DNA from 3 places in the Streptomyces sp. NPDC048389 genome. Region 1 is predicted to be linked to each of the others. Evidence: riboswitches for the same ligand, from Rfam matches in the RefSeq annotation. Region 1 holds a riboswitch; each other region holds the start of a gene.
What was found. A riboswitch is a leader RNA that binds a small molecule or an ion and turns the genes downstream of it on or off. The one in region 1 is predicted to bind thiamine pyrophosphate.

Region 1 (10,165 bases):
CAACCAATACTGCTCACCTTATGAGGATTCGCCTCTGCTGCGAATGGCCGGGCGCGGACGGCTCCCGCCGAGCTCCGGCGGGAAGCGGGACGAAGGGCGCAATACGAGGGGGGAGCGCTGGCCGCCGTGGCGCGCGCCGGTGGCTCGCGCCGTGGCGCGCATCCCCCGTAATGATGAGTTGAGACCTCTTCGAGACATGGCCCCTTCGCCAGGCATCTGCGGCCCAGCACCGGGCACTCCACACCTCAGTCACTCAACTCCCTTTACTTGCAAGGAAGTAGCGCATTTATGATCTTGCAGAAACGTGCCTGTCAATGCGCGCATATGCGACCGGCCCGACCCCCTGCGTGAGCCCTACTATCGGCACGCCATGACAGCAGCAGGGAAGCACCAGGTGAGCCGGACGGACACAACGCGCCGGGGCGGCAGACAGGGTCGGGCAGGCATCAGAGACGTGGCCGCCGCGGCCGGGGTCTCCATCACAACCGTCTCCGACGCCCTCAACGGCAAGGGCCGGCTCCCGGACGCCACCCGCCGACACGTCCGCGAGGTCGCAGACCGGCTGGGCTACCGCCCGTCAGCCGCCGCCCGCACCCTCCGTACCGGTAAGTCGGGCCTCATCGGCCTGACCGTGACCACATACGGGGATGAACCTTTCACCTTCACGGAGTTCGCGTACTTCGCGGAGATGGCCAGAGCCGCGACCTCGGCCGCTCTCGCCCGCGGCTACGCGCTGGTCATCCTGCCCGCCACCTCCAGACACGACGTCTGGTCGAACGTCGCACTCGACGGCACCGTCGTCATCGACCCCTCCGACCACGACCCGGTCGTCACCGAACTCGTTCGCCAGGGCCTGCCCGTCGTCTCCGACGGCCGCCCCGCCGGCACGCTCCCGGTCACCGCCTGGGTGGACAACGACCACGAAGCCGCCGTACTCGACCTGCTCGACCACCTCGCCGCCGCCGGCGCCCGCCGGATCGGCCTGCTCACCGGCACCACCACCGACACCTACACCCGGCTCTCGACCACGGCCTACCTCCACTGGTGCGAACGGGTCGGCCAGGAACCCGTCTACGAGTCCTACCCGGCGCACGACCCCTGCGCCGGCGCCGTCGCCGCCGACCGGCTGCTGGCCCGGCCCGACCGGCCGGACGCGGTGTACGGACTGTTCGACCCCAATGGCACCGATCTGCTCGCCGCGGCCCGCCGCTACGGACTGCGGGTACCCGAGGATCTGCTGCTCGTGTGCTGCAGCGAGTCGACCGTCTACGCCACGACCGAGCCGCCCATCACCACGCTCTCGCTCAAGCCGCGCAGAATCGGCACGGCAGTCGTCCAGTTACTGATCGACGCGATCGAGGGAATCGACAAGGACCTGCCGATCGAGCAGGTGATACCCACCGAACTGATCGTCAGGACGTCGTCGCAGCGACGCCCCCCGCGGACGACTGTGAGCGCGCCACGGTCCCCGTCGCAGCCTTGAGGCCCGAAGCGCCGGGGCTCCCCGGCCGGAGCCGGATGAACCGCGGCGCGCCCGGCGGCCCCGACCGGACCGTGCCGCACGGGGGTCCGGAACCTCCCAATCGGGACGAAACGACCGGCGAACCACACGTGCCCGAGGATTCACCACCCCTGGTGCGTCACACACCGCCTGGCTCATTCCTATGATGGGCGAACGACACCGCGGACCACCCCGACCAGGCTGGGCCGAGAGGTGAACGGCGGCGCGACGGTGGTGGAGGGGTCATGACTCAGGGGGCCGGTCAAGGACCCGTGGTGCGGACGGCGACGTTGCGCGATTTCCGCGTACCGCCGTACGCGCAGGTTCCCGTGCAGTCGCACGCGGCGGACCCGGTCCGCTCGGACCATCCCGGAAACGCCTTCCCCGAAGGGGAGCCGCCCGACGGCTACACCCCCACCGAGCGGGATCTTCCCGTCATCGGCCGGGGCGGCCCCGGTGACACCGTCCAGGTCCAGGTCGACCCGGCCGGGGCGGCCCCGTCCGAAGGACTCGGCCCGCTCTACGTCGTCGGCGACGTCCACGGCTACCTCGACGAGCTCGTGGCGGCCCTGGCCGCACAGGGCCTCGTCGACGCCGAAGGGCACTGGGCCGCGGGCAACAGCCGGCTGTGGTTCCTCGGGGACTTCACCGACCGGGGCCCCGACGGCATCGGGGTGATCGATCTCGTCATGCGCCTCTCGGCCGAGGCCGCCGCCGCCGGCGGCTACTGCAAGGCCCTGATGGGCAACCACGAACTGCTGCTGCTGGGCGCCAAACGCTTCGGTGACACGCCCGTCAACTCCGGTGCCGGCACCGCCACCTTCCAGGCGGCCTGGCTCCTCAATGGCGGCCAGAAAGCGGACATGGACCGGCTGCAGGAGGTCCATCTGCAGTGGATGGCCCGGCTCGACGCGATCGTCGAGGAGGACGGCCACCTGCTGCTGCACTCCGACACGACCGCCTATCTCGACTACGGCTCCACCATCGCGGACGTCAACGACACCGTGCACTCGATCCTCACGCGGAACGACGCGGACGAGTGCTGGGACCTGTTCCGCAAATTCACCAAGCGCTTCGCCTTCCGCGACGACGGCGGCCCGCAGGCGGTGCGCGAGCTGCTCGGTGCCTACGGCGGCCGGCGCGTCGTGCACGGCCACAGCCCCATTCCGTATCTGCTGGGCGAGGTGGGCACCGAGGACGGCGAGGACGACGAGCGCCCGGTGGTCGAGGGTCCGCACGTGTACGCGGACGGACTGGCGATCGCCATGGACGGCGGCGTGACCATGGCCGGAAAGCTCCTTGTCCAGCACCTCCCGCTGCCGAACTGAGTTCACTTGCGGCAGGTGATTTACGGAAACCCCCTGTCACCCTGTGGTGTAACCGCTCTACCATCGGCGTATCCGTAGCAGACTCTCCTCCGCTTCCGCTCAACTGCCCGGCATCCACGGGCCGTCGGCGGGCGGAGCATCGGGGGATGCACATGAACAGCGCTCCGCACCTGCTGAACGAGGACCGCGTCGAGTACCAGCGGGTGCTCGACGAGACACTGCGCAATGCCCATGAACGGCCTGACCTCGCCACCGTGGGACTACGTCTCAACGCTGAGCAGTTGCGCACCATGGCACTGAACGCGACGGCACTCATAACCGCCTCGGCCGCCGCCGAGTACGAGCACTATGTGAAAGTGCGCCGGGAAATGCGCACCCTCACGACCGCCACCTCCGTACGCGCTTCCCCGGTCGGCGACAGCTCGGAGGGCGGCGGCGCCGGCTTCGCCGCCGTCATCGCCGTACTCGCCCCTGTCCTCGCCGGAACGGCCGCCGCGATCTTCCTACTCGTCGGCTACATCCTCAAAATGCTCAACCCGACCCCTTCTTTCGCCGAAGCCCTGCTGACGGCCGGGTGGTTCTTCGGTGCGCTCACGGCGGCCGCCATCCTGGTCGCCGCGGTGGGGCTGCTGCTGACGGCTCTGCACAACGGCGCCGCCCAAGTGGCCGAAGAAGCGCCCGCCGGAGGGCTTCCGGACGAGGTGTCACGGGCGAAGGATGCCTGGCGCCACGCATTGCTGGAGCGCGGGATTCTGCCCTTCCTGCGAGCAGCACTGGCCGACCCCAGCGCCGACCCGGCGTCCACGGGGCCACCGCGACCGGTGAACCACCTGCCGAAGGTCGGGTACAGCGGACCGGAGTTCTCCAGTCCTGCGGATGGGGCGGCTTCGGGTCGGCGCACGACCTTCACCAGCCCGGACTTCACGAGCCCGGACTTCGGCAGCCCCGAGCACCAGCCGGACTGATCACCGGCCGGTGACCGCGACCAGGTGGCTGCATCATGCCTGATGCCTCCATGTGGGCACGGGCGGGTGATCCGCGTGATGCGACCTGGGAACGGCTGAGCCGAGCCTTGCCCTCCTGCCCAGTACGACAGCGTCCCCCGGAGAGTGTTCGGGGGACGCTGGGACGACAGAAGATCAGCCCGCTGGCTGCCGTGCGGTGGCACTGCCGGGCGTGCGTGGGTTGCTCAGCGGCTCGTCTAGCCGGGCGTGGAGGGCAGGAATGGTGTGGATGGAACGCGGACACGATGGCGCGCGGAGGGACGGCGGGGCGGCCGGGTCAGTGTGACGAGCCGGACGAGCTGCTGAAAGCAGGCAAGCGCTGCAAGGGCAGGGAGCGCGGCAGCAGCGGCGTCGGGGAGCGACCCGGCTGACTCAACCACGCACAGCCAGGTCGCGATGGCCGAGAAGAAGAGTACGACCACCCAGGATTGCGCCGTTCGGCGATGGTGGAGCGATGCGCGCAGGATGGACAGAGACGCAACCAGCCAGGGCCCGTAGAGCAGAACCGGCCACCAGCTCATCAGGCCCTGGGACGTTCGTGACGCGGCAATCTGCCGCAATGGGTCCAGGGCGACCATGCCTCCGAAGATGCTCACCCCGGAAACGATGACGGCGGCCACCACGGCAATGGAGACGCTGGCTGTCTGCAGCAGAGTGAACCTCGGCTTCTGCGACGGTACCCGTCGGCGATGCCCCGGGACGGGGCGGACATGGGGAAGTTCGGCGGTGCCGCTGTTCCGGTCTGCGAGTGCGCTGCCGTCTCCCGGCTCAAGGCCGCTGCCATAGCCGGAGAAAGCCGTGGGCATCTCCTGTCCGGCAGAAGGCTGCAGCAATTGCTGCAGTTCCGCTGTCGGGTCCCACGTCCCGTCAAGGACCAGGCCGAGAGGAGCCATCGGCTCACGCGTACTCAGCAAGTTCTCCGGGGAAGCGGCATACGGGTCCTCCCACCTGCCATAGCCCCCCATTTCCGGGTGGGAAACCGCTGAACCGAATGAGCCGTACTCGTCATACATGAAGGCTTAGCCCCGTCCGTCCATCGCCTCGTACAGTCGGCGACACGTCCACTGTGTTCGACAGTCGGTGGTAATCGGCCTGGATACGGCCGATCAACGCCAGAAAGTCGTTCAGCAGGGAAGAAGTGTGCGTCGGGTCGATTCCATCCTCTTCTTGGTGGAGCGTCGCGTTACCCTCCGCCACGCCCTCCGCAGAGCGGGGACCCAACGCCCACGCGCCCGTTGGGACCGCCCCCGTGCCGGCCGTACCCCGGGCCCCGGCCTCGGGGGAAAGCTGTGCTCTCGTCATATTCCTAATAACGAGCGTTCCACTAGCCCTGATGCCTGACATTCGAGTGAAACGTTTACGCTACACAGGTGAGGGCCAGTCATTACATCCACTCTTGCGAAGAGAAGCCGAGGGACCGGCTACCACCGCGAAACCGCCCATCGGGGTACGCACAACGCCCTTGACGAAAGACGGTGCCCCATGGCCGATCGAACCACGGGGCACCGCCGAGAGACGTCACCGTCAGTCCGCAAGCGGCAAATACACCCGGTTGCCGCCCGCCGCGAACTCCCTGGACTTCTCCAGCATCCCCGCCTCGACCTCCTCGGCCGAGGCCGAGGCCGAGGGCAGCAGGTCCGGGGCGAACTGCTCCGTGATGCTTCTGCTGATCTTCATCGAACAGAACTTCGGCCCGCACATCGAGCAGAAGTGCGCGGTCTTCGCCGGCTCCGCAGGCAGCGTCTCGTCGTGGAACTCCCGCGCCGTGTCCGGGTCCAGAGCCAGGTTGAACTGGTCCTCCCACCGGAATTCGAAACGGGCGTCGGACAGCGCGTCGTCCCACTCCTGCGCGCCCGGGTGCCCCTTGGCGAGGTCCGCCGCGTGGGCGGCGATCTTGTACGTGATGACGCCGGTCTTCACGTCGTCGCGGTTCGGCAGGCCCAGGTGCTCCTTGGGCGTCACGTAGCAGAGCATGGCCGTGCCCCACCAGGCGATCATCGCCGCTCCGATGCCCGAGGTGATGTGGTCGTACGCCGGCGCCACATCGGTGGTCAGCGGGCCCAGCGTGTAGAACGGCGCCTCCTCGCAGATCTCCTGCTGGAGGTCGATGTTCTCCTTGATCTTGTGCATCGGGACGTGTCCCGGGCCCTCGATCATGGTCTGCACGCCCATGCGCTTGGCGACCGTGTTGAGCTCACCGAGCGTCCTGAGCTCCGCGAACTGCGCCTCGTCGTTGGCGTCCGCGATCGAACCGGGCCGCAGACCGTCGCCGAGGGAGTACGTCACGTCGTAGGCCGCGAGGATCTCGCAGAGCTCCTCGAAGTTCTCGTACAGGAACGACTCCTTGTGGTGCGCCAGGCACCACGCCGCCATGATCGAGCCGCCGCGCGAGACGATGCCGGTCTTGCGGCGGGCCGTCAGCGGCACATAGCGCAGCAGCACGCCCGCGTGGACGGTCATGTAGTCCACGCCCTGCTCGGCCTGCTCGATGACCGTGTCCTTGTAGACGTCCCAGGTCAGCTCCTCGGCCTTGCCGTCGACCTTCTCCAGCGCCTGGTACAGCGGCACGGTGCCGATCGGCACGGGGGAGTTGCGGAGCACCCACTCGCGGGTGGTGTGGATGTTGCGCCCCGTGGACAGGTCCATGACCGTGTCGGCGCCCCAGCGGGTCGCCCAGGTCATCTTCTCGACCTCCTCCTCGATGGAGGAGGTGACGGCGGAGTTGCCGATGTTGGCGTTGACCTTCACCAGGAAACGCTTACCGATGATCATCGGCTCGATCTCGGGGTGGTTCACGTTCGCCGGCAGAACGGCCCGGCCGGCCGCGATCTCTTCGCGCACGACCTCGGGGGAGACGTTCTCACGGATGGCGACGTACTCCATCTCCGGCGTGATCTCGCCCCGGCGCGCATAGGCGAGCTGGGTCACGGCCCGGCCGTCCCGCCCGCGGCGGGGCTGGCGCGGACGGCCGGGAAAGACCGCGTCCAGGTTGCGGAGTCCGCCGCGCGGGGACGTGTGCTTGATCCCGTCGTCCTCCGGGCGGACGGGCCGCCCCGCGTACTCCTCGGTGTCGCCGCGACCGATGATCCAGTTCTCCCGGAGCGGCGGCAGACCGCGGCGTACGTCCGTCTCGACGTTCGGGTCGGTGTACGGACCGGACGTGTCGTACAGCGTCACGTCCCTGCCGTTGGTGAGGTGCACCTTCCGTACCGGCACACGGAGGTCGGGGCGGGAGCCCTCGACGTATCCCTTGTGCCAGCCGATGGACTTCCCGGCCTCGTCGTTCTGGTTCGAGGCAGGCGTGCTTGCGTCCGATACGGTCATGAGACCTACTCCCTACGCCGGCATTACCCGGTAACAGGTTCGGCGGTCGGCGCAGCTGTCCCGTACGGATGTACGAAGGTCAGCGCCCTCTCAGCCCGGTGCTCCGAGCTCCCGCGTGTGCAAAGGTGCCACCACGCTAGCGTCATGTCTGGCGCGCTGAACAGAGGGCCCCTCCCGCTCTTGCGATGATCGGTCCGTGACTTCATCGCAGCAGCCCCCCGAGCCGCACGGCCAGGCCCACAGTCATGTGCACAGTCATGGGCCCGCCGCGCCGGTCTCCCAGCACCTTCGCAGGGTCATCGCGGCCGTGCTCATCCCCTTCGCGACGGCCGTCCTCGTCGGGCTCGCCGTCCTGTGGCCCGGCGGGGCGCCGGGCCACGAGCGCACCGGAGTCGGCTTCGACCGGCAGACGGAGCAGGGCAGGGTGGTGTCGGTCGAGAGAGTGGACTGCGAGGACGTCAACGCCGCCCAGGTCCCGCCGACCGGTGACACCTCCACGCCGCAGGGGCGCGAGGCGGTGAACTCGCAGCAGGGCCGGTGCGCCAGGGCGACCGTCGAGGTGACCACCGGCCCGGACAAGGGCCGGACCTTCGTCGAAATCGTCCAGCCGGACGCGCCGCGGCAGTTGGAGGAGGGCCAGGGCGTCGTCGTCGCCTATGCGCCCGACGCGCCCCGCGACCTCCAGTACTCGGTGACGGACATCGACCGGGGCTTCCCGATGGCGTTGCTGGCGGCGATCTTCGCCGTCGTCGTGGTCCTGGTGGGCCGGATGCGGGGTGTGATGGCCCTGATCTCGCTCGTGGTCTCGTTCGCCATCCTGACGCTGTTCATCCTGCCCGCTATCCTGCAGGGCTCGAACCCGCTGGTCGTGGCGGTGATCGGGGCGAGCGCGATCATGCTGATCGCGCTGTATCTGTGTCACGGGGTGACCGCGCGGACCTCCGTCGCGGTGCTCGGGACCCTGATCTCACTGCTGCTGATCGGGCTGCTGGGCTCGCTGTTCATCGGCTGGGCCAGCCTGAGCGGCAACACCGACGACAACACCGGTCTGATCCACGGGCTGTATCCGGAGATCGACATGAGTGGTCTGCTGCTCGCCGGCGTCATCATCGGCTCGCTCGGCGTGCTCGACGACGTGACAGTGACGCAGACCTCGGCGGTGTGGGAACTGCACCAGGCCGACCCGGACATGGGCCGGCGCGCTCTCTACCGCTCCGCCATCCGGATCGGCCGCGACCACATCGCGTCCGTCGTCAACACGCTCGTACTCGCCTATGCCGGCGCCGCGTTGCCCCTGTTGCTGCTCTTCTCCATCGCTCAGTCCAGTGTGGGCACCGTCGCCACCAGCGAGTTGGTGGCCGAGGAGATCGTACGGACCCTGGTCGGCTCGATCGGGCTGGTCGCCTCGGTGCCGGTGACGACGGCACTCGCCACCCTGGTGGTCTCGGCCGACCGTTCCGGACCGGCGGCGCCGGGCGCTTCGCCGGGCCGCGCGGGCCGGGGGCGACGGCGCAAGCGGTGACGGCGCAAGCGGTGACGCCGCGGCAGCCGGAAGCACGTCAGCCGGCGTTCTCCTCGGCGAGGATCCGCCCGAGCGCCTCCTCCAGGCTCACGTCGAAGTCACCCAGCGTGAGCTCCTGCCCCATGGGCAGCAGCTTGTCCGTACGGTCGAGGAAGGCGACGAGCGGTGCCGCTCCCGCCCGGAAGAGAGCCGTGTCACGGCCGACACGGAGCCTGATACTCACGTCGGAGAGGATCTCCGGCCCGACGGGCGCGATGTGCACATCGCCGTCCCCGCTCGGGCCGTTGATTCCGTCGAGCAGCAGCTCCCGCCCGAACGCCCAGGTCACGGGCGCGTCGCCGGGCAGGTGAAAGGTCATCCGCACGGCATACGGATCTCCCGTCTCATAACCCAGTTCGACCGGAATCCGGAAGGACAGCTCCTCGGAGACGAGAAAGCTCATCAGAACCTCGGCCTGGACCGACTCGCGCATCACATACCCCGCAGCAGATGAAGCATTGAATGAACCCGTACGGCAAAGCAGAAGAAAACGGCCAGGAACGATCCTCCAGGCCCTCTTGCGTCATCGTGGTCGAAGGGCTAGCAGATCACAAGGAGTGATATTTCAGATACTGATAGAGAAGGCAAGTGACCCCAACAGCCCACCGATTCCTGTACGCAACTGCTCGACCGCGGGAAGCAGTCTGGCCTCCTGATGGGCGGGAAGAGAAATGGCCATCGTCGCGGCACCGGAACCGACAGTGATCGGAATAGCAGCGCAGACCGTGCCGATTGCATATTCCTGACGCTCCACGACGGGTTGCGTGCGCCCATGGGCGGCCAGCCGGTCGAGCAGGGTGCGCTGGTCGCGAACGGTGTACGGCGTCACGGGCTGCACGGGATGGCGGCTCAGATGGTCGCGGCGGGCCGGTTCGTCGAGCTGGCCCAGCAGGCACTGGCCGAGCGCGTGCGCGTGCGCGGTCTCGCGGAAGTCCGCCCACTCGGGTACCGCCGGGGCGTACGGCGTGTCGGAGACGGCGACGAGATCGATCTCGCCCTCGAGGTAGACGGCGAAGTAGACAGGCACACCGATCGCGTCCCGCCAGTGGGCGAGGGACTCCTCAAGGGTGCTGCGGCGGTTCTCCGGCGACCCGCCCGCGACCAGCCGATCCACCGCTTCTCCGAGCACGTACAGGCCGCTGTGGCGCCGCAGATAGCCGTCGTGGGTCAGGGTGCGCAGCAGATGGTAGGCGGTCGGCAAAGGGATTTCGGCCTCGCGCGCGAGCAGTTTCGCGGGGGCCCCGTCCGGATGCGCACCGGCGGCTTCCAGCAGTCTCAGGGCGCGCTGGACGGAGCCGATCAGGGTCGGTGCGGAAGCGGCTTTCGTTTCCCCGGCCACAGGTCACCCCCAGGCATGGTGACGGGCAGCGCGCCCGCCTGCGGGGGCCGCCCCCGCGGCCGCCGCAGCCCCGGCACTGGCGCAGCCGTTCAGCGCCGCGAGGCACCG
Region 2 (10,165 bases), on a different contig from region 1:
GTCCATCTGGCGCTGCGCGGCGGCCGGCCGGACGACGCCGTGCACCGCACCGTGGTACACGCCCCGGACGCGGCGGCCGAATGGGACGCGATCGACGCCGGCACCACAGGCACGCACCCGACCGTGACCGTCATGCGCCCCGACGACCCGTTGCTGCGGCCCGACGACGGCCACGAGTCGGTCACTCTGACGGCTACCGCGCCGGCCGGGCTGAACGACGGGCGGACCTGGGCCGAGGCGGCCGAAGCGGCGGCCGACCGGATGGTGGCGGCGGCGGAGTCCGCGGTGCCGGACCTGCGCGGGCGGATCCTGTGGCGTGAGGTGCGCACCCCCGACGACACCCGCCGCGACACCGCCTGCGCGGCGGTCCCGGCCCCGGCTCTGGCCGGCCGGTCCGGCGCGTTCCTTCCGGAGCCCAACTCCGGGCCGCTGCCCGGTCTGTACTTCGCCGGCGGCTGGGCGCATCCCGGCGGCGGGCTGGCGCACGCGGGCATGTCCGGAGCACTGGTGGCGGGACTGATCGTGGAGGGCCCGGACTTCCGCGGCTCGCGCTGAGCGGCCGCACTGCCACCGCCGCACTGCCACCGCCGCTCGGCACGGGCAGTCGCTCCTCAGGAGCGGTACCGCCTCAACGGACCCGTAATACCGCTCATGAGCGGTAGCGCTGCTCAGTAGCGGCTGTTCAGTAGCGGCTGTTCAGTAGCGGTACTGCTGCTCGTTGTAGCCGGAGTCGTAGTAGGCGGTGGGCGGCTGCTCCTCGTCGCCTTCGCGCTGCTGCGGCACCCATACACCGCCGGGCGGCGTCTCGCTGTAGCCGTCCTGCTGCGCGTAGGCGGCGTACTGCTGCTGTTGCTGCTCGCCGTAGGTGTCGTAGGTGCTGTACTGCTGGCCGCCCACATAGGGGTCGGAGTAGGTGGCGTACTGCTGGCCGCTGCCGTAGTCGTACTGGCCGGCGTAGGTGGGCTGCTCCGCGGGCTGCTGCCGGGAGTGGTCGGCGTACGCGTCATAGGCGCCGTACCCCGAGGCGTACGGCACCTGGCCGGGGGCCTCTTCCGCGGGAACGTCGTGCTGCGGCTCGTCCTGGTGGGCCGCGTAGGCCGCCGGGGTGTAGACGCCGTACTGGCCGGTGTCGTCCGGCATCGGCTGCGGCTCGTACACGCCCGCGTCGTCCTCGGCCGCGGCCCGGCCCTGCTCGGGCGTGTCGTAGGACAGGTCGGTGACCTCGAGCGTGGGCTCCCGGTCGGCCTGCGGGGCGGCGCCGGACCTGCGCCGCCTGCTCACGCCGGGGCTCCCGCCCAGGGCCCAGCCGGTGGAGAAGCCGCGCCGGAAGGAGAGCGTCACATAGGTCTGGCCGACCGCGAACGCCATGGCTCCCAGCGCGATCACCACGACGGAGGGCAGCAGCACGCCTATGACGACCCCGAGGAAGCCGCAGAACGCCAGTACCCGCCAGCGCAGGCGTGCCTTGTACTGCAGCAGCACCTCGCCGAGCAGCCACAGCGCGACGATGCCGAACGCGACGTAGAGGACCGTCCAGCCCATGTCCGCCCCTCTCGTACGGCCGCCGGCCCCGGGGCGGGGCGGGTACGACCGGTCAGGACTGCTCGTGCAGTCCGAGATTCTCGTAGATCTCGAGCGTCGCGGTGGAGTTGTTGAGCGTGATGAAGTGCAGCCCTGGGACACCCTCGGCAAGCAGCCTCGCGCAGAACTCCGTCGCGAACTCGATGCCAATGGAGCGTACAGCGGCAGGATCGTCCTTGACCGCGAGGATCCGCATCTTCAGCTCGGCCGGGAAGTGCGCGTTGCTGAGGGTGGCGAACCGTTCGATCTGTCTGACGCTGGTGACGGGCATGATCTCGGGGATGATCGGGGTTTCGCAACCCGCTGCACCGACCCGGTCGCGAAGGCGCAGATAGTCCTCGGGCCGGAAGAACATCTGCGTGATCGCGTAGTCGGCGCCGGCACGGCACTTGTCCACGAAGTGCCGGACGTCCTCGTCCCACACGGACGAGCGCGGGTGCATCTCGGGGAACGCCGCCACACCGACGCAGAAGTCGCCGGACTCCTTGATGAGCCGGACCAGGTCGGCCGCGTACTGCACTCCCTCGGGGTGCTTGACCCACTCGCCCATCGGGTCGCCGGGCGGGTCGCCGCGGACGGCGAGGATGTTGCGGATACCGGCGTCCGCGTACTGGCCGATCATGTTGCGCAGCTCGGCGACGGAGTGGTTCACCGCGGTGAGGTGGGCGACGGGCGTGAGGGTCGTGTCCGCCGCGATCTGCTGGGTCGCCCTGACGGTGCCTGCGCGGGTGGAGCCGCCGGCGCCGTAGGTCACCGAGACGAAGTGCGGAGCGACCGCTTCGACCCTGCGCAGCGCGTTCCACAGGTTCCGCTCGCCCTTTTCCGTCTTGGGCGCCCAGAACTCGAACGAGTACGACGTCTTTCCCGTCGCAAGCATGTCGCGCACCGTGCGCGCGCGATCAGTTCTGGTGGAAGCAGTACCGAGGGCCATACCGGCAGGTTAGCCAGACGACGGGGGTCCCCCAAGCGGATCAGGGAAAAATGTCCCCTTTGCCCATCTCTTGTCCACCCCTTGGACAGAAAACGGACGATCAGTGCTGCGAGCCACCGCCGCGACGGCCGAGGTCAGCACCTGGCTCTGATCCGCTTCGCCAGCCCGGCAGCGGCCGACGCCGGGTCATCGGCCTCGGTGATCGCCCGTACGACGACGATCCTGCGCGCGCCGGCGTCCAGCACCTCGTCCAGATTGCCCGCGTCGATGCCGCCGATGGCGAACCACGGCCGCTCGGAGCTCAGCGCCGCCGCGTACCGCACCAGATCGAGACCGGGAGCGTGGCGGCCCGGCTTGGTGGGAGTGGGCCAGCAGGGGCCGGTGCAGTAGTAGTCCACGCCCGGCTCGACCGCGGCGGCGGCCGCCTCGGACTCCGCGTGCGTCGAGCGGCCGATCAGCACGCCGTCGCCGAGGATCGCCCGCGCGGCGGGCACCGGCAGGTCGCCCTGGCCCAGGTGCAGCACGTCCGCGCCGATGGCGTGCGCCACATCGGCGCGGTCGTTCACCGCGAGAAGCCTGCCGTGCCTGCGGCAGGCGTCGGCGAAGACCTGGAGGTGCTCCAGCTCCTCACCGGCCTCCATGCCCTTGTCCCGCAGCTGCACGATGTCCACGCCGGACGCCAGCACGGCGTCGAGGAACTCGGGAAGGTCACCCTGCCTCTTACGGGCGTCCGTGCACAGATAGAGCCGGGCGTCGGACAGCAGCGAGCGAGCCGTGGCCATGAGGCGATCCCCCCGTCGGGCGGCCGGATGTACGGGCCGGGTCCGGCCCGGTCCGTACATCCCGCCGCGTTGGTGTTTCCGATACGTCAGACGGCGAGCGCCTGTGCCCGGCGCTTCACCTCCGTACCGCGATTCTCGCTGAGCGCCTGCGCGGGCGTGCCCGGCAGGGTCGGGTCGGAGGTGAAGAGCCACTCCAGCATCTCTTCGTCGGTGAAGCCGTCGTCCCTCAGGAGGGTCAGAGTCCCCGAGAGGCCCTTGACCACCTTGTTGCCGTCGATGAAGGCGGCAGGCACCTGGAGCGCCCGGTTCTCGCCGCGGCGCACCGCGATCAGCTGGCCTTCCTTGACCAACTGCCGCACGCGCGTCACCTCGACATCGAGCATTTCCGCGATGTCCGGCAGGTGGAGCCAGGCGGGGACGAGAGCATCGATCTTTGCGTCAATCTCGGTCACGGGACAAGCCTGCCATCCAGGACCGACAGCCGGAAGCCGGGACCTGCCGTACCGCTCGTCCAGAGGGACCCCGCCGTGGCCCTCCAAGGGCCCCGCCGACGCCTTCGGCGGGATCCGGCCGCCCCCTTCAGAGGGGCCTGGCCGCGGCTTTCAGGGGGACCGAAGGGTCGGCTGCCCGCCCCGGATCCAGCGCCGCCCCGGACACGATCAGCTTGCGTCCCTGCGCCAGGTCACGCGGTCGGCCGACGGCCAGCAGTGCCACCAGGGCGCCGCCACGCAGCCAGAGCACCGACCAGGCGTCTTCGGTGGGGTCGCCGCGCCGGAGCAGGGTGTCGGCGGTGCCGTGGTGGCCGGCGTACTGGACGAAACGGCCGAACTGCTCGGACCAGAAGTACGGCACCGGGTCGTACGGCTCGATACCCGCGGCGCCGGTGGTGCCCTCATCGCCGGTGATGCCTGCGGCGACCGTGCGCGGCCCTTGGAGCGCGTTGTCCCAGTGGTGGACGAGCAGACGCTCCCCGTAGCGGCCGGACGGATACGAGGCGCAGTCCCCCACGGCGTACACATCGGGAGCGGAGGCGCGCAGCCACCGGTCGGCGACGACCGCCCCGTCGGGACCCAGCTCGATGCCGGAGCCGGCGAGCAGGCCGGTGGCGGGCCGGGCGCCGATGCCGACGACGACGGCACCGGCCGGAATCCTGCGGCCCCCGGCCAGCACGACGGTGCCCGGCTCGACCGCGTCGACCCGGGCACCGGTGAGCAGCTCGGCCCCGTACTGCGCGTACCAGGCGGCCATCGGGGCGGCGACCTCGGCGGGCATGGTGCCGGCGAGCGGACGGTCGGCGGCCTCCACGACGGTCACCGCGCAGCCGGCCTGACGGGCGGCCGTCGCGAACTCCGCGCCGATCCAGCCGGCACCGACCACGACGATGTCGTGCTTCTCGGCGAGCAGCGGCCGCAGCCGTGCGGCGTCGTCCAGCGTGCGCAGCAGATGGACGCCGGGGACGCCGGACGCGCCCGGCAGGGTGATTGGCTCCGCGCCGGTGGCCAGCACCAGTACGTCGTACGGGACGGGGCCGGTCGCGGTGTCCACCTCGTGGGCGCCCGTACGCACCCCGGTCACCTCGACGCCGAGGCGCAGTTCGACGTCGAGGGCCTCGAAGTCGATGTCGAACGCCGAGCCCTCCGCCGTGCCCAGCAGGACGGCCTTGGACAGCGGTGGCCGGTCGTACGGCTGATGCGGCTCAGCGCCGAGCACGGCGACCGGACCGGTGAAGCCGAGTTCTCGGAGGGCGACCGCCGTCTGGACACCGGCCATGCCGGCGCCGACGATCACCACCCGACGCCGCTCCGCTGTCTGCTGCTGCCGTTCGTCCACCCGCACACCTTACGTACCTGACGACCGGTCAGGAAGGCAGTTCCTCCACCACGCTCGTCCCGCTGCCCTCCCGGGACTCCCACTCCCACGTCTCCTCCAGCCGCACCCTCCCGTCCGGCAGCTCCACGACCGAGGAGACGCAGTGACCGGAGGAGGTTTCGCCGTCGGTCTTCAGCTGCACATAACGGAAGTCCAGCCGGTCGCCTTCCCGAGTCCCCACAAGGTGCCCGCGAACCACGTCACCGCCCGCGTACTCGGCCCAGATCCTGCCCCGCTCCTCGTGGTACCTGAACCGCGTGCGGGTGCCCACCTGGCCCGGGGCCTGGTCCGCGACCGGGGAGAGAACGAGTCCGTCGAGGGTCTTCGCCACTGCTGCGGCTCCCTTACTGGGCGTCGGGGCGGGGGGTTAGGGTGGCCACCGTAAGGCACTCGCGGGAGCCCGGACGCACCGGGCTGAGAGGGAGGCTGACCGGCCTCCGACCGTACGAACCTGATCCGGGTCATGCCGGCGAAGGGAGGGGCTGGACGCCCATGTCGTCTCGTACACCACCTACCCCCGACGTCCTTGTCGTCGGGGGCGGAATCATCGGCCTGGTCACGGCCTGGCGCGCCGCGCAGCAGGGCCTGCGGGTCACCGTCGCCGACCCGGAGCCGGGCGGCGGGGCCGCGCAGGTCGCCGCCGGCATGCTGGCCGCCGTCACCGAACTCCACTACGGCGAGCAGACACTGCTCGGACTCAATCTCGAATCGGCCCGCCGCTACCCGGCCTTCGTCGCCGAGCTGGAGGAGGCGAGCGGGCAGCAGGTCGGCCACCGCTCCTGCGGCACGCTCGCCGTCGCCCTCGACGCCGACGACCGGGCGCATCTGCGCGAACTGCACGCGCTGCAGCGTCGCTCGGGGCTGGACTCCCAATGGCTCTCCGGTCGCGAGTGCCGCCGCCTGGAGCCGATGCTCGCGCCCGGCGTACGCGGCGGTCTGCGGGTGGACGGCGACCACCAGGTCGACCCGCGGCGACTGGCGGCGGCGCTGGTCGTGGCCTGCGAGCGGGCCGGTGTGGGCCTCCGCCGCACCTGGGCGGAGCGGCTGCTCGTCGAGGGCGACCGGGCGGTGGGGGCGGCCCTCGCCGACGGCACGGAAGTGCGCGCCGGTCAGGTCGTGTTGGCGGGCGGCAGCCTGAGCGGCCGGCTGAAGGGCGTACCGGCGGACGTGCCGGTGCCCGTACGGCCGGTGAAGGGCCAGGTCCTGCGGCTGACCGTGCCGCGGGCCTACGCGCCGTTCCTCTCCCGCACCGTGCGCGCCGTGGTGCGCGGCAGCCATGTCTACCTCGTGCCGCGCGAGGACGGCGAGCTCGTCGTCGGCGCGACCAGTGAGGAACTCGGCTGGGACACCACGGTCACCGCGGGCGGGGTGTACGAGTTGCTGCGCGACGCGCACGAACTGGTACCGGGCATCACCGAGCTGCCCCTCGTGGAGACCCGCGCCGGGCTGCGGCCGGGCTCCCCCGACAACGCGCCGCTCCTGGGCTGCACGGAGCTGCCGGGGCTGCTGCTGGCGACCGGGCACTACCGCAACGGGGTGCTGCTGACGCCCGTCACCGGCGACGTGCTGGCCCAGGCGCTGGTGAGCGGCGAACTTCCCGAGGTGGCCCGGCCCTTCTCGCCGCGGCGCTTCACGGCGGGGCACCCGTCGGCGCGGGGGCCGGCCCTTCAGGGGCCCGCACTTCCGGAGACCGGCCTCCAGAAGCCCGGTGTCGAGAAGCCCGGTGTCGAGAAGCCCGATGTTCGGAACCCCGGCCTCCAGGACGCCGGTCTTCGGAACTCCGGCCTCCAGGACCCGGGCCTCCAGGACACCGCGCTCGAGGAGCAGTCCGCATGAACATCTCCGTCAACGGCGAGGCACGCGATCTTGCCGCAGGGACCACGCTGGACACCGTCGTCGCGGAACTCACCGCGGCACCCTCGGGTGTGGCCGCGGCCGTCAACGAGACCGTCGTCCCGCGCAGCCAGTGGCCCGGCACCCCCCTCGGCGACGGTGACCGCGTCGAGATTCTCACCGCAGTGCAGGGAGGCTGATCCGCATGGCAGACGACCGCTTCATCCTCGGCGGGACGACCTTCGACTCCAGGCTGATCATGGGTACCGGCGGGGCACCCAGCCTCGACGTACTCGAACGCTCCCTGGTCGCGAGCGGCACGGAACTCACCACCGTGGCGATGCGCCGCCTTGACCCGACCGTCCAAGGGTCCGTCCTGTCCGTACTGAACCGGCTTGGCATCCGGGTCCTGCCCAACACCGCAGGCTGCTTCACCGCCGGTGAGGCGGTCCTCACCGCGCGTCTGGCGCGGGAGGCGCTGGGCACCGACTGGATCAAGCTCGAGGTCGTCGCGGACGAGCGGACCCTGCTGCCGGACGCGGTGGAGCTGCTGGACGCGGCGGAGACACTGGTCGACGACGGATTCACGGTCCTTCCGTACACGAACGACGACCCGGTGCTCGCGAAGAAGCTGGAGGACGTGGGCTGTGCCGCGATCATGCCGCTCGGTTCGCCCATCGGCTCCGGGCTGGGGATCCGCAACCCCCACAACTTCCAGCTGATCACCGAGCAGGCGGGCGTGCCGGTGGTGCTCGACGCAGGCGCCGGCACGGCGTCGGACGCGGCGCTCGCGATGGAGCTGGGGTGCGCGGCGGTGATGCTGGCGTCGGCGGTGACGCGGGCGCAGGAGCCGGTCCTGATGGCGGAGGCCATGCGGCACGCGGTGGAGGCGGGGCGGCTGGCGTACCGGGCGGGCCGGATCCCCCGCCGCCACTTCGCCGAGGCGTCGTCCCCGGTCGAGGGCCGCGCGACGCTGGACCCGGAGCGGCCGGCGTTCTGACGGGCGGACGGCGGTGGGCGCTGGCGGCGCGGCCGCTGCGCCGGGCTTGTCCCCCCACCCGCCGTTCCCGCTGCACCGCAGCGCTACCCCCGCCACACGGCAGGCGGGCCCCGCGCCCCGGTACCGCGCTTCGCGCGGTGGCCTCACGCCCTCCCCCACCGTCCGGTGGCCGTGGGAGTACCCCCGATCGGTCTGGTCGTCGCTGCGCGGAAATCCAGCCCCGCCGGACACACCCGGCCCCGCCGGGCGCGTTCCAGCCCGGCGACTGAGGCGGGGGTACGGGACGGAGCCCCGACGAGGCCGGCGCATCCAGCCCCGCCGGCGATTGAGGCGCGAGATGAGGTACGGGGGCGGAGCCCGGGTCGGGTCCGGGCGGAGCCCGGGTCGGGGGGAAGAGGGGCCCCGCGCGTCACAGGTCGGCTGCAGTCCCGGCCCTCTTCCGCACGGCCGTCGGACCTGTCCGACCCGGCTCGTAGAATCGGCGCGTGGATACGACCCTCCAGGACCCCCTCGTCGGGCAGGTGCTCGACGGCCGCTACCGAGTCGATGAGCGCATCGCCGTCGGCGGCATGGCCACGGTCTACCGGGCCGTCGACACCCGTCTCGACCGGGAGCTCGCCCTCAAGGTGATGCACCCGGATCTCGCCACGGACGCCACGTTCGTGGAGCGTTTCATCCGCGAGGCCAAGTCCGTGGCGCGGCTCGCCCACCCCAATGTCGTGGGCGTCTTCGACCAGGGCGCCCAGGGGGCGTATGTCTATCTGGCCATGGAGTACGTCGAGGGCTGCACGCTGCGGGACGTGCTGCGCGAGCGCGGCGCGCTCCGGCCCCGGGCGGCGCTCGACATCCTGGAGTCCGTGCTGGCGGCGCTCGGCGCCGCGCACCGGGCCGGTTTCGTCCACCGGGACATGAAGCCGGAGAACGTGCTGATAGGGGACGACGGCCGGGTGAAGGTCGCCGACTTCGGTCTCGTACGGGCGGTCGGTTCCGTGACCAACACCTCCGGCACGGTTCTCGGCACCGTTTCCTACCTCGCGCCGGAGCAGATCGAGTACGGCACCGCCGATACCCGCGCCGATGTGTACGCGTGCGGGGTGGTTCTCTACGAGATGCTCACCGGCGCCAAGCCGCACGCGGGCGACACTCCGGCCCAGGTGCTCTTCCAGCATCTGAACGCCGACGTGCCGGCGCCGTCCGCGCTCTTCCCCGGGCTCGCCGTCGAGCTGGACGAGCTGGTGGCGAGCGCGACCGCCCGCCATCCCGACGTGCGCCCGCACGACGCGGTGGAACTGCTCGCCCGGACGCGTGAGGCCCGCGCGGCACTCGATGCCGGCCAGCTGGACGCGGCACCCCTGCGGACCCGGCCGGAGGACGGCGCGGACGCCGCGCCGGCCGGCGCGCCCTTCGACGAGGACCGCACGGATGTGATCCCGCGGGCACTGCCCAGCGAGGAGCCGGGCATGCACCACACGGCCCGGCTGATCCTGCCGCACCCCGAGGCGCCGGAGCGGGAACCCGTCCGCTCGCCGGGCCGCGGCGTCGCGCTGTCCCGCCGCGGCCTGATCACCCTGCTGGTCGCGGTGCTCGCCGTGCTGGGTGTCGGCGCAGGCGTCTGGTACATCAACTCGGGCCAGTTCACCCGCGTACCGGCGCTGATCGGCAAGAGCGAGACGGAGGCCCGTCAGGTCCTCGACAAGGCCGGACTCGAGGTGAAGTCGGTCCGCCACGATTTCAGCGAGACCGTCGCCCGCGGCACCGTCATCAGGAGCGACCCCGGTACGAACGAACGGATACGGGGCAACGGCTCCGTGACGATCACCATCTCCCGCGGTCCGAAGATCGTGAAGGTCCCGCAGGTGGAGAACAAACCGCTGGCGCGGGCGGAGCGCGAACTCCGCGCGGCGGGGCTCGCGCCGGGCGTGGTGACCAGGGAGTTCGACGAGAACGTCACGCAGGGCTCGGTGATCCGCACCGACCCGGCCGCGGGCAGCAGTCGCAGCCCCGACACGGCGGTCTCGATCGTGGTCAGCAGGGGCGCGCCGATCGACGTCCCCGATGTCACGGGCGATGCCGTCGCCGAGGCGACCTCCGAGCTCGAGGCAGCCGGGCTGAAGGTCGAGGTCGCCGACGAGCGGATCCACTCGGCCGAGGAGGCCGGGTCGGTCGCCC
Region 3 (10,165 bases), on a different contig from region 1:
CGACCGACCCGGCGAAGGACACCGTGCCCGGCGCCGCGGCCCGCACCGGCGTACCGGCGGCCGCGGCCAGGTCCACACCGCGGTGTCCCGGCCCGTACGGAGAGCTGGGGGGCTCCCACCCGCGCACCACCACCGGCCGCGGTGCCCCGACGGGCCAGCTCCGCACGTCGCCGTCGGCCGCGGCGCCCGCTGCCGGTCCGGCCCGGACCGTCACCGCGCGACCGCTCCCGCCGCCCGCTCCGTCCGCGTACACGCCCGCCGCCGATGCGGGCCGCTCGGCGGCGGGGGCGGCACGTGCCCGGTCGGCCGGCGACGCCCCCGCGGGCATGGCGGCGAGCAGCAGCACGAAGAGCACCACCCGGCAGGCCGCGGCCCGGATCGAGGTCACGGTTACGGCCCGGCAGGCCACGGCCGGAGTCAGGGCCGCGGCCCGGATCGAGGTCACGGTTACGGCCCGAGCCAGGGGTCCGGCCCGAGCCACGGCCACGGCAGGGCGCTCCACCCGAGACACGGGCGCCGCCGCGCCCGCCCAAAACGTACGGTTCATGGACGGAACCGTCCCGCAGGCGGCGGCCCGCTCGCTGATCATGGTCCGGTTCTGTGGACAACGGTCCCGTTGTGGACAACGCCGTCACCCGGTAGGTCAGCGGTCCCGTACACTTCTTCTGGCGATCCGGGTCACCGGGTCGACTTCGCACGCCCCGCCACCACACCCTCAGCGGTCGGGTGGCCGCGCTCCTCGGTCCCTTGTGGCACGGCGCGTCGGGGCGTCAGGACATAACCGAGAAGAACAAGGAGATACGGCCATGGCCGTCGTCACGATGCGGGAGCTGCTGGAGAGCGGCGTCCACTTCGGTCACCAGACCCGTCGTTGGAACCCGAAGATGAAGCGATTCATCTTCACGGAGCGCAACGGCATCTACATCATCGACCTGCTCCAGTCGCTGTCGTACATCGACCGCGCCTACGAGTTCGTCAAGGAGACCGTCGCCCACGGCGGCTCCATCATGTTCGTCGGCACCAAGAAGCAGGCCCAGGAGGCCATCGCCGAGCAGGCGACGCGCGTCGGGATGCCGTACGTCAACCAGCGTTGGCTGGGCGGCATGCTCACCAACTTCTCCACCGTCTACAAGCGTCTGCAGCGCCTCAAGGAGCTCGAGCAGATCGACTTCGAGGATGTGGCCGCCTCCGGCCTCACCAAGAAGGAGCTTCTGGTCCTCTCGCGTGAGAAGGCCAAGCTGGAGAAGACCCTTGGTGGTATCCGCGAGATGCAGAAGGTGCCGAGCGCCGTCTGGATCGTCGACACCAAGAAGGAGCACATCGCCGTCGGTGAGGCGCGCAAGCTCCACATCCCGGTCGTCGCGATCCTCGACACCAACTGCGACCCGGACGAGGTCGACTACAAGATCCCGGGCAACGACGACGCGATCCGCTCCGTCACCCTGCTCACCCGCGTGATCGCCGACGCCGTCGCCGAGGGCCTCATCGCCCGCTCCGGCGTCGCCACCGGTGACTCCAAGCCGGGCGAGAAGGCCGCCGGCGAGCCCCTCGCCGAGTGGGAGCGTGACCTCCTCGAGGGCGAGAAGAAGGCGGACGGCGACGAGGCCGCCGAGGCCAAGCCGGCCGAGGCCCCGGCTGCTGAGGCTCCCGCCGCCGAGGCCCCGGCTGCCGAGGCCCCGGCCGAGGCGCCCGCCGCTGAGGCGCCCGCTGCCGAGGCTGAGAAGCCGGCCGCGGACGCCGAGCAGGGCTGACCTCACCGGTTCGGTGGTTGACGGCGGGGGCGGTGCCAGCAGGCACCGGCCTCGCCGCTCACCCGCAGATCTTCGACTTTCGACCTTCGAGAGAGATTCAAGGACATGGCGAACTACACCGCCGCTGACGTGAAGAAGCTCCGCGAGCTCACCGGCGCCGGCATGATGGACTGCAAGAAGGCGCTGGACGAGGCCGACGGCAGCGTCGACAAGGCCGTCGAGGCCCTGCGCATCAAGGGCCAGAAGGGCGTCGCCAAGCGCGAGGGCCGCTCCGCCGAGAACGGCGCCGTCGTCTCCCTGATCGCCGACGACAACACCTCCGGTGTGCTCGTCGAGCTGAAGTGCGAGACGGACTTCGTCGCCAAGGGTGACAAGTTCCAGGCCGTCGCCAGCGCGCTCGCCGCGCACGCCGCCAAGACCGCCCCGGCCGACATCGAGGCGCTGCTCGCCTCCGAGATCGAGCCCGGCAAGACCGTCCAGGCGTACGTCGACGAGGCCAACGCCAACCTCGGCGAGAAGATCGTCCTGGACCGTTTCGCGCAGTTCTCCGGCGCCTACGTCGCCGCCTACATGCACCGCACCATGCCCGACCTGCCCCCGCAGATCGGTGTCCTGGTCGAGCTCGACAAGGCCGACGCGGACCTCGCCAAGGGCGTCGCGCAGCACATCGCCGCCTTCGCCCCGAAGTACCTCTCCCGCGAGGACGTCCCGGCCGAGGTCGTCGAGTCCGAGCGCCGCGTCGCCGAGGAGACCACGCGCGCCGAGGGCAAGCCCGAGGCCGCGCTCCCGAAGATCGTCGAGGGTCGCGTCAACGGCTTCTTCAAGGAGGCCACCCTCCTCGGTCAGCCGTACGCGCTCGACAACAAGAAGACCGTTCAGCAGATTCTGGACGAGGCCGGTGTCACCCTGAAGCGCTTCAGCCGCATCAAGGTCGGCATCTGAGTCCGTACGCGACGGACACCGGACCCCGGTAGGGTCTGAAGCAGTCGTCGGCGTACGCGCCCGACGATCGCAGATCTGACGAGGAGGCCATTGCCGTACGGGAAACCGCAAGGACCCACTGGCAATGGCCTTCTTCGTATGTGCACGAGGAGATCTCCATGAATCAGGGCGCCGCACAGAGCGACGACAACCACGGCAAAAAGTACGGACGCTTCATGCTGAAGCTGTCCGGCGAGGCGTTCGCCGGTGGCGGGGGCCTGGGCGTCGACCCCGACGTCGTACACGCCATCGCCCGCGAGATCGCCGCGGTCGTACGCGACGGGGCGGAGATCGCGGTCGTCATCGGCGGAGGCAACTTCTTCCGCGGGGCCGAGCTGCAGCAGCGCGGCATGGACCGGGCCCGCTCCGACTACATGGGCATGCTCGGCACGGTCATGAACTGCCTTGCCCTCCAGGACTTCCTGGAGAAGGAAGGCATCGACTCCCGCGTCCAGACCGCCATCACCATGGGCCAGGTCGCGGAGCCGTACATCCCGCTCCGCGCCGTGCGCCACCTGGAGAAGGGCCGTGTGGTCATCTTCGGCGCCGGTATGGGCATGCCGTACTTCTCCACCGACACCACCGCAGCGCAGCGGGCCCTGGAGATCGACGCCGAGGCCCTGCTCATGGGCAAGAACGGCGTCGACGGGGTCTACGACTCCGACCCCAAGACCAACGCGGACGCGGTGAAGTTCGACGCGCTGGAGTACGGCGAGGTGCTGTCGCGCAACCTCAAGGTGGCCGACGCCACCGCGATCACCCTCTGCCGCGACAACGCCCTGCCGATCCTCGTCTTCGAACTCCTCACCGAAGGCAATATCGCTCGGGCCGTCAAGGGTGAGAAGATCGGCACGCTCGTGAGCGACCGGGGCACCCGAGCCTGATCCGGGGCGCCCCAAGAGGGATGGACAAAGTCCTGCCGGTCGGAGACCGTGCAGGCAACACGCGACGCAGGTTCCGTCGGCCCAGTGGTACGAGCCGGGCCTACCTCAAGACACGCAGGAGCAAGTGGTGATCGAAGAGACCCTCCTCGAGGCCGAGGAGAAGATGGAGAAGGCCGTCCTGGTCGCCAAGGATGACTTCGCCGCGATCCGCACCGGACGTGCGCACCCGGCGATGTTCAACAAGATCGTGGCGGACTACTACGGTGCCCTGACCCCGATCAACCAGCTGGCGTCGTTCTCCGTTCCCGAGCCGCGGATGGCCGTCGTCACGCCGTTCGACAAGACCGCGCTGCGCAACATCGAGCAGGCGATCCGCGACTCGGACCTCGGCGTCAACCCGAGCAACGACGGCAACATCATCCGGGTGGTGTTCCCGGAGCTGACGCAGGACCGCCGCAAGGAATACATCAAGGTCGCCAAGACCAAGGCCGAGGACGCAAAGATCTCGATCCGCTCCGTGCGCCGCAAGGCCAAGGAGACCATCGACAAGCTGATCAAGGACGGCGAGGTCGGCGAGGACGAGGGCCGCCGTGCGGAGAAGGAGCTCGACGACACCACCTCGAAGTACGTGGCGCAGGTGGACGAGCTGCTCAAGCACAAGGAAGCCGAGCTGCTCGAGGTCTGATGAACGACTCTTCCCGGGGGGCCTCGCACGGCGCCGGATACGCCGGAGCGTGGCCGCCGCCCGACCAGGGGCCCCTCCCGGCGGGTCCCGCCCACGATGGGCACGACGCACGGTATACATCAGAGACGCAGCCCATGCCCATCGTGCCCGGGTTTCCCGACGCAGGTAGAGACGCCGAGAACCGTCGCGGTGCAGACCGCGAGGACCGTGACCGGGGGGCCGCTCGGCTGGGCGGCCCCCTGTTCCGTGACGAAACGCCGCAGGAGCCCATGCCCACCCCGCCGCCGTCGGGCGAGCCCACCCCGCAGCCGCCTCCGCGGCCCGAGCCCCCGCAGAAGAAGCGGGCCGGCCGGGACCTTCGTGCGGCGATAGGAGTCGGCGTCGGCCTCGGCGCGGTGATCGTCGTCTCGCTCTTCTTCGTGAAGGCCGTCTTCGTCGGTGTGATCGCCGTCGCCGTCGTCGTCGGACTGTGGGAGCTGACCTCCCGGCTCGAGGAGCGCAAGCAGATCAAGGCGCCCCTCGTCCCGCTCGCCGTGGGTGGCGCGGCGATGGTCGTCGCCGGTTACGCCCGCGGCGCGGAGGGCGCCTGGGTCGCGATGGCTCTCACCGCCCTGGCGGTCCTCGTCTGGCGGATGACGGAACCGCCCGAGGGGTACCTGAGGGACGTCACGGCCGGTATCTTCGCAGCGTTCTACGTTCCCTTCCTGGCCACCTTCGTCGCCCTGATGCTGGCGGCGGACGACGGTCCGGAGCGGGTGATCACCTTCCTGCTGCTGACCGTGGTCAGCGACACCGGTGCGTACGCGGTGGGCTGGCGCTTCGGCAGGACCAAGCTGGCGCCGCGCATCAGCCCGGGCAAGACCCGTGAAGGGCTGCTCGGCGCGGTGTCGTTCGCGATGGCCGCCGGCGCGTTGTGCGTGGAGTTCCTCTTCGACGGCGGCACCTGGTGGCAGGGCCTGCTCCTCGGCCTCGCGGTCGCGGTCAGCGCCACGCTCGGCGACCTGGGCGAGTCGATGATCAAGCGGGACCTCGGCATCAAGGACATGGGCACGCTGCTCCCCGGGCACGGCGGCATCATGGACCGCCTGGACTCCCTCCTGCCGACGGCCCCGGTGGTGTGGCTGCTGCTGGTGCTCTTCGTCGGTTCCGGCTGAGCCACGGATTCGTCCGCGAGGGCTCGTCGTCCACAGGACGGCGGGCCCTTCGTCCTTCCCGTGGCCCTGGCGGCGCCCCTGCCGGATCCGGAGAACGCCGCCTTCTGGCAGGTGCGGCCGGCACGATCCCGGACGGTCCTCACAGATGCCGACATTGGTCTGTCGGGAAGGGATTTGCCCGCTTGCGGCTATTTCGTATGACGTCGGTCGATTGTTCACGGTGCCGTTCACGGCGTTCAGGGGTTTGGTGGGTGTGTTCATGCTGCCGTTCTTCCGACCCCGCACAGCCGCGTGGTTACGGTGCACGTGCCGTCGTGGGCACGGCGTACGTGCAGGTCACACGTCAACCGGCGGGTCGCTGTCGGAAGCGACCTTGGCCACTCGTCGTTCGCTTCGGCCCGCGCCTCACCGGCCGGGCCGGTGAGGCGACGTGGGCCTGATGCCGGAACCGCATGAAGGGCGGGTTCCACGGCGCCGCGCCGATGGGGTGCTCACGGCCAACGCCCTGGTCAAGGCGGGCCCGCTGCGCTATCGGGGGCGCTGACGCCAGCGCCCCCGACCGCTGGCGGGAGGGGCGCAGCCGGGCCGTCTGCGGGCGTCGAAGGCGGACCAACGGTGACCAACGACCACCGCCGGAATCACCTGCCGCAGGTCACCGGTCGGCGTCTGCGACACTGGTACGGACATGCCTAAGCCCGGAGAACTCACTTTCGTCGCGCCCCGCGGAGCCAAGAAGCCGCCGCGGCACCTTGCCGACCTCTCGCCCGCCGAGCGGAAGGAGGCCGTCGCCGCGATCGGCGAGAAGCCGTTCCGCGCCAAGCAGCTGTCCCAGCACTACTTCGCCCGGTACGCTCACGACCCGGCGCAGTGGACCGACATCCCCGCCGCGGCCCGCGAGAAGCTCGCCGGGGAGCTGCTGCCCGACCTGATGTCCGTCGTCCGGCACATCTCCTGCGACGACGACACCACCCGCAAGACGCTCTGGCGACTGCACGACGGCACCCTCGTCGAGTCCGTGCTCATGCGCTACCCGGACCGGGTCACCATGTGCATCTCCTCGCAGGCCGGGTGCGGGATGAACTGCCCGTTCTGCGCCACCGGTCAGGCCGGTCTCGACCGGAACCTGTCGACCGCCGAGATCGTGCACCAGATCGTGGACGGTATGCGGGCGCTTCGCGACGGAGAGGTTCCCGGAGGACCGGCCCGGCTGTCCAACATCGTCTTCATGGGCATGGGTGAGCCGCTCGCGAACTACAAGCGGGTCGTCGGAGCCGTCCGCCGCCTCACGGACCCCGAGCCGGACGGTCTCGGGCTCTCGCAGCGCGGTATCACGGTCTCGACCGTCGGCCTGGTTCCCGCGATGCTGCGGTTCGCCGACGAGGGGTTCAAGTGCCGCCTCGCGGTGTCGCTGCACGCCCCGGACGACGAACTGCGCGACACCCTGGTCCCGGTCAACACCCGCTGGAAGGTCCGCGAGGTCCTCGACGCCGCCTGGGAGTACGCGGAGAAGTCCGGCCGCCGGATCTCCATCGAGTACGCGCTGATCCGCGACATCAACGACCAGGCGTGGCGCGGCGACCTCCTCGGCCGGCTGCTCAAGGGCAAGCGGGTCCATGTGAACCTGATCCCGCTCAACCCGACACCCGGCTCGAAGTGGACGGCGTCGCGCCCCGAGGACGAGAAGGCGTTCGTCGAGGCCATCGCCGCGCACGGCGTGCCGGTGACCGTCCGGGACACCCGCGGTCAGGAGATCGACGGGGCCTGCGGGCAGCTGGCGGCGCAGGAGCGGTGACCGAAGGGCCGTCGGCCATGGCTGATACTGTGCCCTGTGCGTTCGCACAAATGAACAACAACACATTCCGACAGGGGAGCGCACCACAGCGCTGAGAGTGCGGCGAGCCTTCATGGCCAGGGCCGCAGACCCTCGGACCTGATCCGGGTCATACCGGCGTAGGGAGTCAGCATCATCATGAACAGCCAGCTTCGGCGTGCCGTCGGCACGGCACTCGTCGGCGCCCTCGGTGTCTCGGTCCTCGCCGCGTGCGGCGGGGAGTCCGGGGACCCGGGGTCCGGCGGCGGAAGCAAGTCGAAGACCGTCACGCTCGTCAGCCACGATTCCTTCGCGGCGTCCGAGGCGGTGTTGAAGGAGTTCACCCGGCAGACCGGCTACACGGTCAAGGTGCTCAAGAGCGGCGACGCCGGCACCGCGCTCAACAAGGAGATCCTCACCAAGGGCTCCCCGCAGGGCGACGTCTTCTTCGGTGTCGACAACACCCTCCTCTCCCGCGCTCTCGACAACGACCTCTTCACGCCTCACGAGGCCAAGGGCCTCGACCGGGTGGAACCGGAGGTGCAGCTCGACGCGGGCAGGCACCGGGTGACGCCCGTCGACACCGGCGACATCTGCGTCAACTACGACAAGAAGTTCTTCGCCGACAAGAAGCTCGCGCCGCCGCAGACCTTCGCGGACCTGGCGAAGCCCGAGTACAAGAACATGCTCGTCGTCGAGAACGCCGCCACGTCCTCTCCCGGCCTCGGCTTCCTCCTCGGCAGCATCGGCGAGTACGGCGAGTCCGGCTGGCAGGGCTACTGGAAGAAGCTCAAGGACAACGGCGTCAAGGTCGTCGACGGCTGGGAGCAGGCATACAACGAGGAGTTCTCCGGGTCCGCCGGCGGAAAGAAGGCGGGGGCCGACCGCCCGCTCGTCGTCTCGTACGCCTCCAGTCCGCCCGTCGAGGTCCTCTACTCCGACCCGCAGCCGGCCGAGGCGCCGACCGGTGTGGCCACCGGCACCTGCTTCCGCCAGATCGAGTTCGCGGGCCTGCTCAAGGGCGCGAAGAACGAGGCAGGTGGGAAGGCACTGCTGGACTTCTTGATCGGCAAGGAGTTCCAGGAGGACATGCCGCTGAACATGTTCGTCAACCCGGTGGTCGGGGACGCGAAGCTGCCTGAGCTGTTCACCGAGCACGGTGCCGTGATCGAGAAGCCCGAGACCGTCGCCGCCGACACCATCGCGAAGAACCGTGAGCAGTGGGTCCGGTCGTGGTCCTCGCTCGTAGTGAAGTAAAGACGCCCCTGCGCGGGAACGCGGCACGGCTCGGTCTGATGGCCGGCCCTGTCGCGTTCTTCGCCGTCTTCTTCGCCTACCCCGTCTCCGCGATCGTCGGGCGCGGTCTGCGCGCCGACGGCGCTTGGCAGTTCGGCCGGTTCGGCGAGGTGCTCGGCCGGCCGGACATCCTGTCGGTGCTCTGGTTCACCACCTGGCAGGCCCTCGCCTCCACGGCGCTGACCCTGCTGATCGCGCTTCCCGGTGCCTACGCCTTCGCCCGCCTCGACTTCCCGGGGAAGCGGCTGCTGCGCGCGATGGTCACCGTGCCGTTCGTGCTGCCGACCGTCGTCGTCGGCACGGCGTTCCTGGCGCTGCTGGGGCGGGGCGGACTCCTCGACGAACTGTGGGGCATCCGGTTGGACACCACCGTGTGGGCCATCCTCCTCGCCCACGTCTTCTTCAACTACGCCGTGGTCGTCCGCACCGTCGGCGGCCTCTGGTCCCAGCTCGACCCCCGCCAGGAGGAGGCCGCCCGGGTCCTGGGCGCCGGCCGCTTCGCCGCCTGGCGGCGGGTGACGTTCCCCGCCCTGGTGCCGTCACTGGCCGCCGCCGCCCTGATGGTCTTCCTCTTCACCTTCACCTCATTCGGTGTCGTGCAGATCCTCGGCGGCCCCTCCTTCTCCACCCTGGAGGTGGAGATCTACCGGCAGACCGCCGACTTCCTGGATCTGACGACGGCGGCCGTGCTGACGATGGTGCAGTTCACGGCGGTCGGTGCGGTCCTCGCCGTGCACGCCTGGACCGTGCGGCGGCGTGAGAGCGCGCTGCGGCTCGCCGACCCCGCGCGCACCGCTCGGCGGCCGCGCGGCGCCGCCCAGTGGACGCTGCTCGGCGGCGTCCTCGCCACCATGGGCGTCCTGCTGCTGGCGCCGCTCGCGGTGCTGGTCGAGCGCTCCTTCGACACCCCGGCCGGATACGGGCTCGGCTACTACCGGGAGCTGGCGACCGTGGACCCGGCCGGCGGCGCCTTCCTCGTGCCCCCGATCGACGCCGTGTGGAACTCGCTCCGGTACGCCCTCGCCGCCACGACCATCGCGGTCGCGGTCGGCGGGCTCGCCGCGGCGGCGCTCACCCGCAGGGCCGGCCGGCTGGTCCGCGGCTTCGACGCCCTGCTGATGCTGCCGCTCGGGGTCTCCGCGGTGACCGTGGGCTTCGGCTTCCTCATCACCCTCGACGAACCACCGCTCGACCTGCGCGCCTCCTGGATCCTGGTGCCGCTCGCCCAGGCACTCGTGGGCGTGCCTTTCGTCGTCCGCACCATGCTGCCCGTGCTGCGCGCGGTGGACGAACGGCTGCGGGAGGCCGCGGCCGTCCTCGGCGCGTCACCGCTGCGGGCCTGGCGCGAGGTCGACCTGCCGCTGGTGCGCAGGGCGCTGCTGGTGGCCGCCGGGTTCGCGTTCGCCGTCTCCCTCGGTGAGTTCGGTGCGACCGTCTTCATCGCCAGGCCCGACAACCCGACCCTGCCCGTCGCCGTCGCCCGCCTGCTCGGCCGGCCCGGCGAGCTCAACTACGGGCAGGCGATGGCGCTGAGCACGATCCTGATGGTGGTGTGCGCGGCGGCTCTGCTCTTGCTCGAACGCGTCCGCACCGGGTCGACGTCC

Region 2: another riboswitch for thiamine pyrophosphate. It lies ahead of thiO (glycine oxidase ThiO); the one in region 1 lies ahead of thiC (phosphomethylpyrimidine synthase ThiC).
Region 3: another riboswitch for thiamine pyrophosphate. It lies ahead of AB0903_RS16405 (thiamine ABC transporter substrate-binding protein); the one in region 1 lies ahead of thiC (phosphomethylpyrimidine synthase ThiC).

The regions. Positions count from the first base shown of each region.
Region 1 covers NZ_JBEZKP010000001.1:146,857-157,021, forward strand. Annotated here, with positions in the region: gene AB0903_RS00670 (LacI family DNA-binding transcriptional regulator) at 371-1,483, shown strand; gene AB0903_RS00675 (metallophosphoesterase) at 1,747-2,829, shown strand; gene AB0903_RS00680 (hypothetical protein) at 2,976-3,794, shown strand; gene AB0903_RS00685 (hypothetical protein) at 4,031-4,846, opposite strand; gene thiC (phosphomethylpyrimidine synthase ThiC) at 5,358-7,157, opposite strand; TPP riboswitch at 7,150-7,282, opposite strand; gene AB0903_RS00695 (YibE/F family protein) at 7,354-8,679, shown strand; gene AB0903_RS00700 (SsgA family sporulation/cell division regulator) at 8,717-9,151, opposite strand; gene AB0903_RS00705 (IclR family transcriptional regulator C-terminal domain-containing protein) at 9,284-10,057, opposite strand.
Region 2 covers NZ_JBEZKP010000023.1:16,221-26,385, forward strand. Annotated here, with positions in the region: gene AB0903_RS17810 (NAD(P)/FAD-dependent oxidoreductase) at 1-555, shown strand, start outside; gene AB0903_RS17815 (hypothetical protein) at 697-1,542, opposite strand; gene metF (methylenetetrahydrofolate reductase [NAD(P)H]) at 1,595-2,512, opposite strand; gene thiE (thiamine phosphate synthase) at 2,647-3,294, opposite strand; gene AB0903_RS17830 (Rv2175c family DNA-binding protein) at 3,381-3,746, opposite strand; gene AB0903_RS17835 (FAD-dependent oxidoreductase) at 3,874-5,064, opposite strand; gene AB0903_RS17840 (hypothetical protein) at 5,153-5,494, opposite strand; TPP riboswitch at 5,546-5,658, shown strand; gene thiO (glycine oxidase ThiO) at 5,656-6,999, shown strand; gene thiS (sulfur carrier protein ThiS) at 6,996-7,196, shown strand; gene AB0903_RS17855 (thiazole synthase) at 7,202-7,996, shown strand; gene pknB (Stk1 family PASTA domain-containing Ser/Thr kinase) at 8,482-10,165, shown strand, end outside.
Region 3 covers NZ_JBEZKP010000020.1:24,896-35,060, reverse strand. Annotated here, with positions in the region: partial or broken gene AB0903_RS16440 (M23 family metallopeptidase) at 1-328, opposite strand, end outside; gene rpsB (30S ribosomal protein S2) at 807-1,751, shown strand; gene tsf (translation elongation factor Ts) at 1,857-2,693, shown strand; gene pyrH (UMP kinase) at 2,852-3,616, shown strand; gene frr (ribosome recycling factor) at 3,744-4,301, shown strand; gene AB0903_RS16415 (phosphatidate cytidylyltransferase) at 4,301-5,455, shown strand; gene rlmN (23S rRNA (adenine(2503)-C(2))-methyltransferase RlmN) at 6,141-7,247, shown strand; TPP riboswitch at 7,310-7,429, shown strand; gene AB0903_RS16405 (thiamine ABC transporter substrate-binding protein) at 7,425-8,522, shown strand; gene AB0903_RS16400 (iron ABC transporter permease) at 8,561-10,165, shown strand, end outside.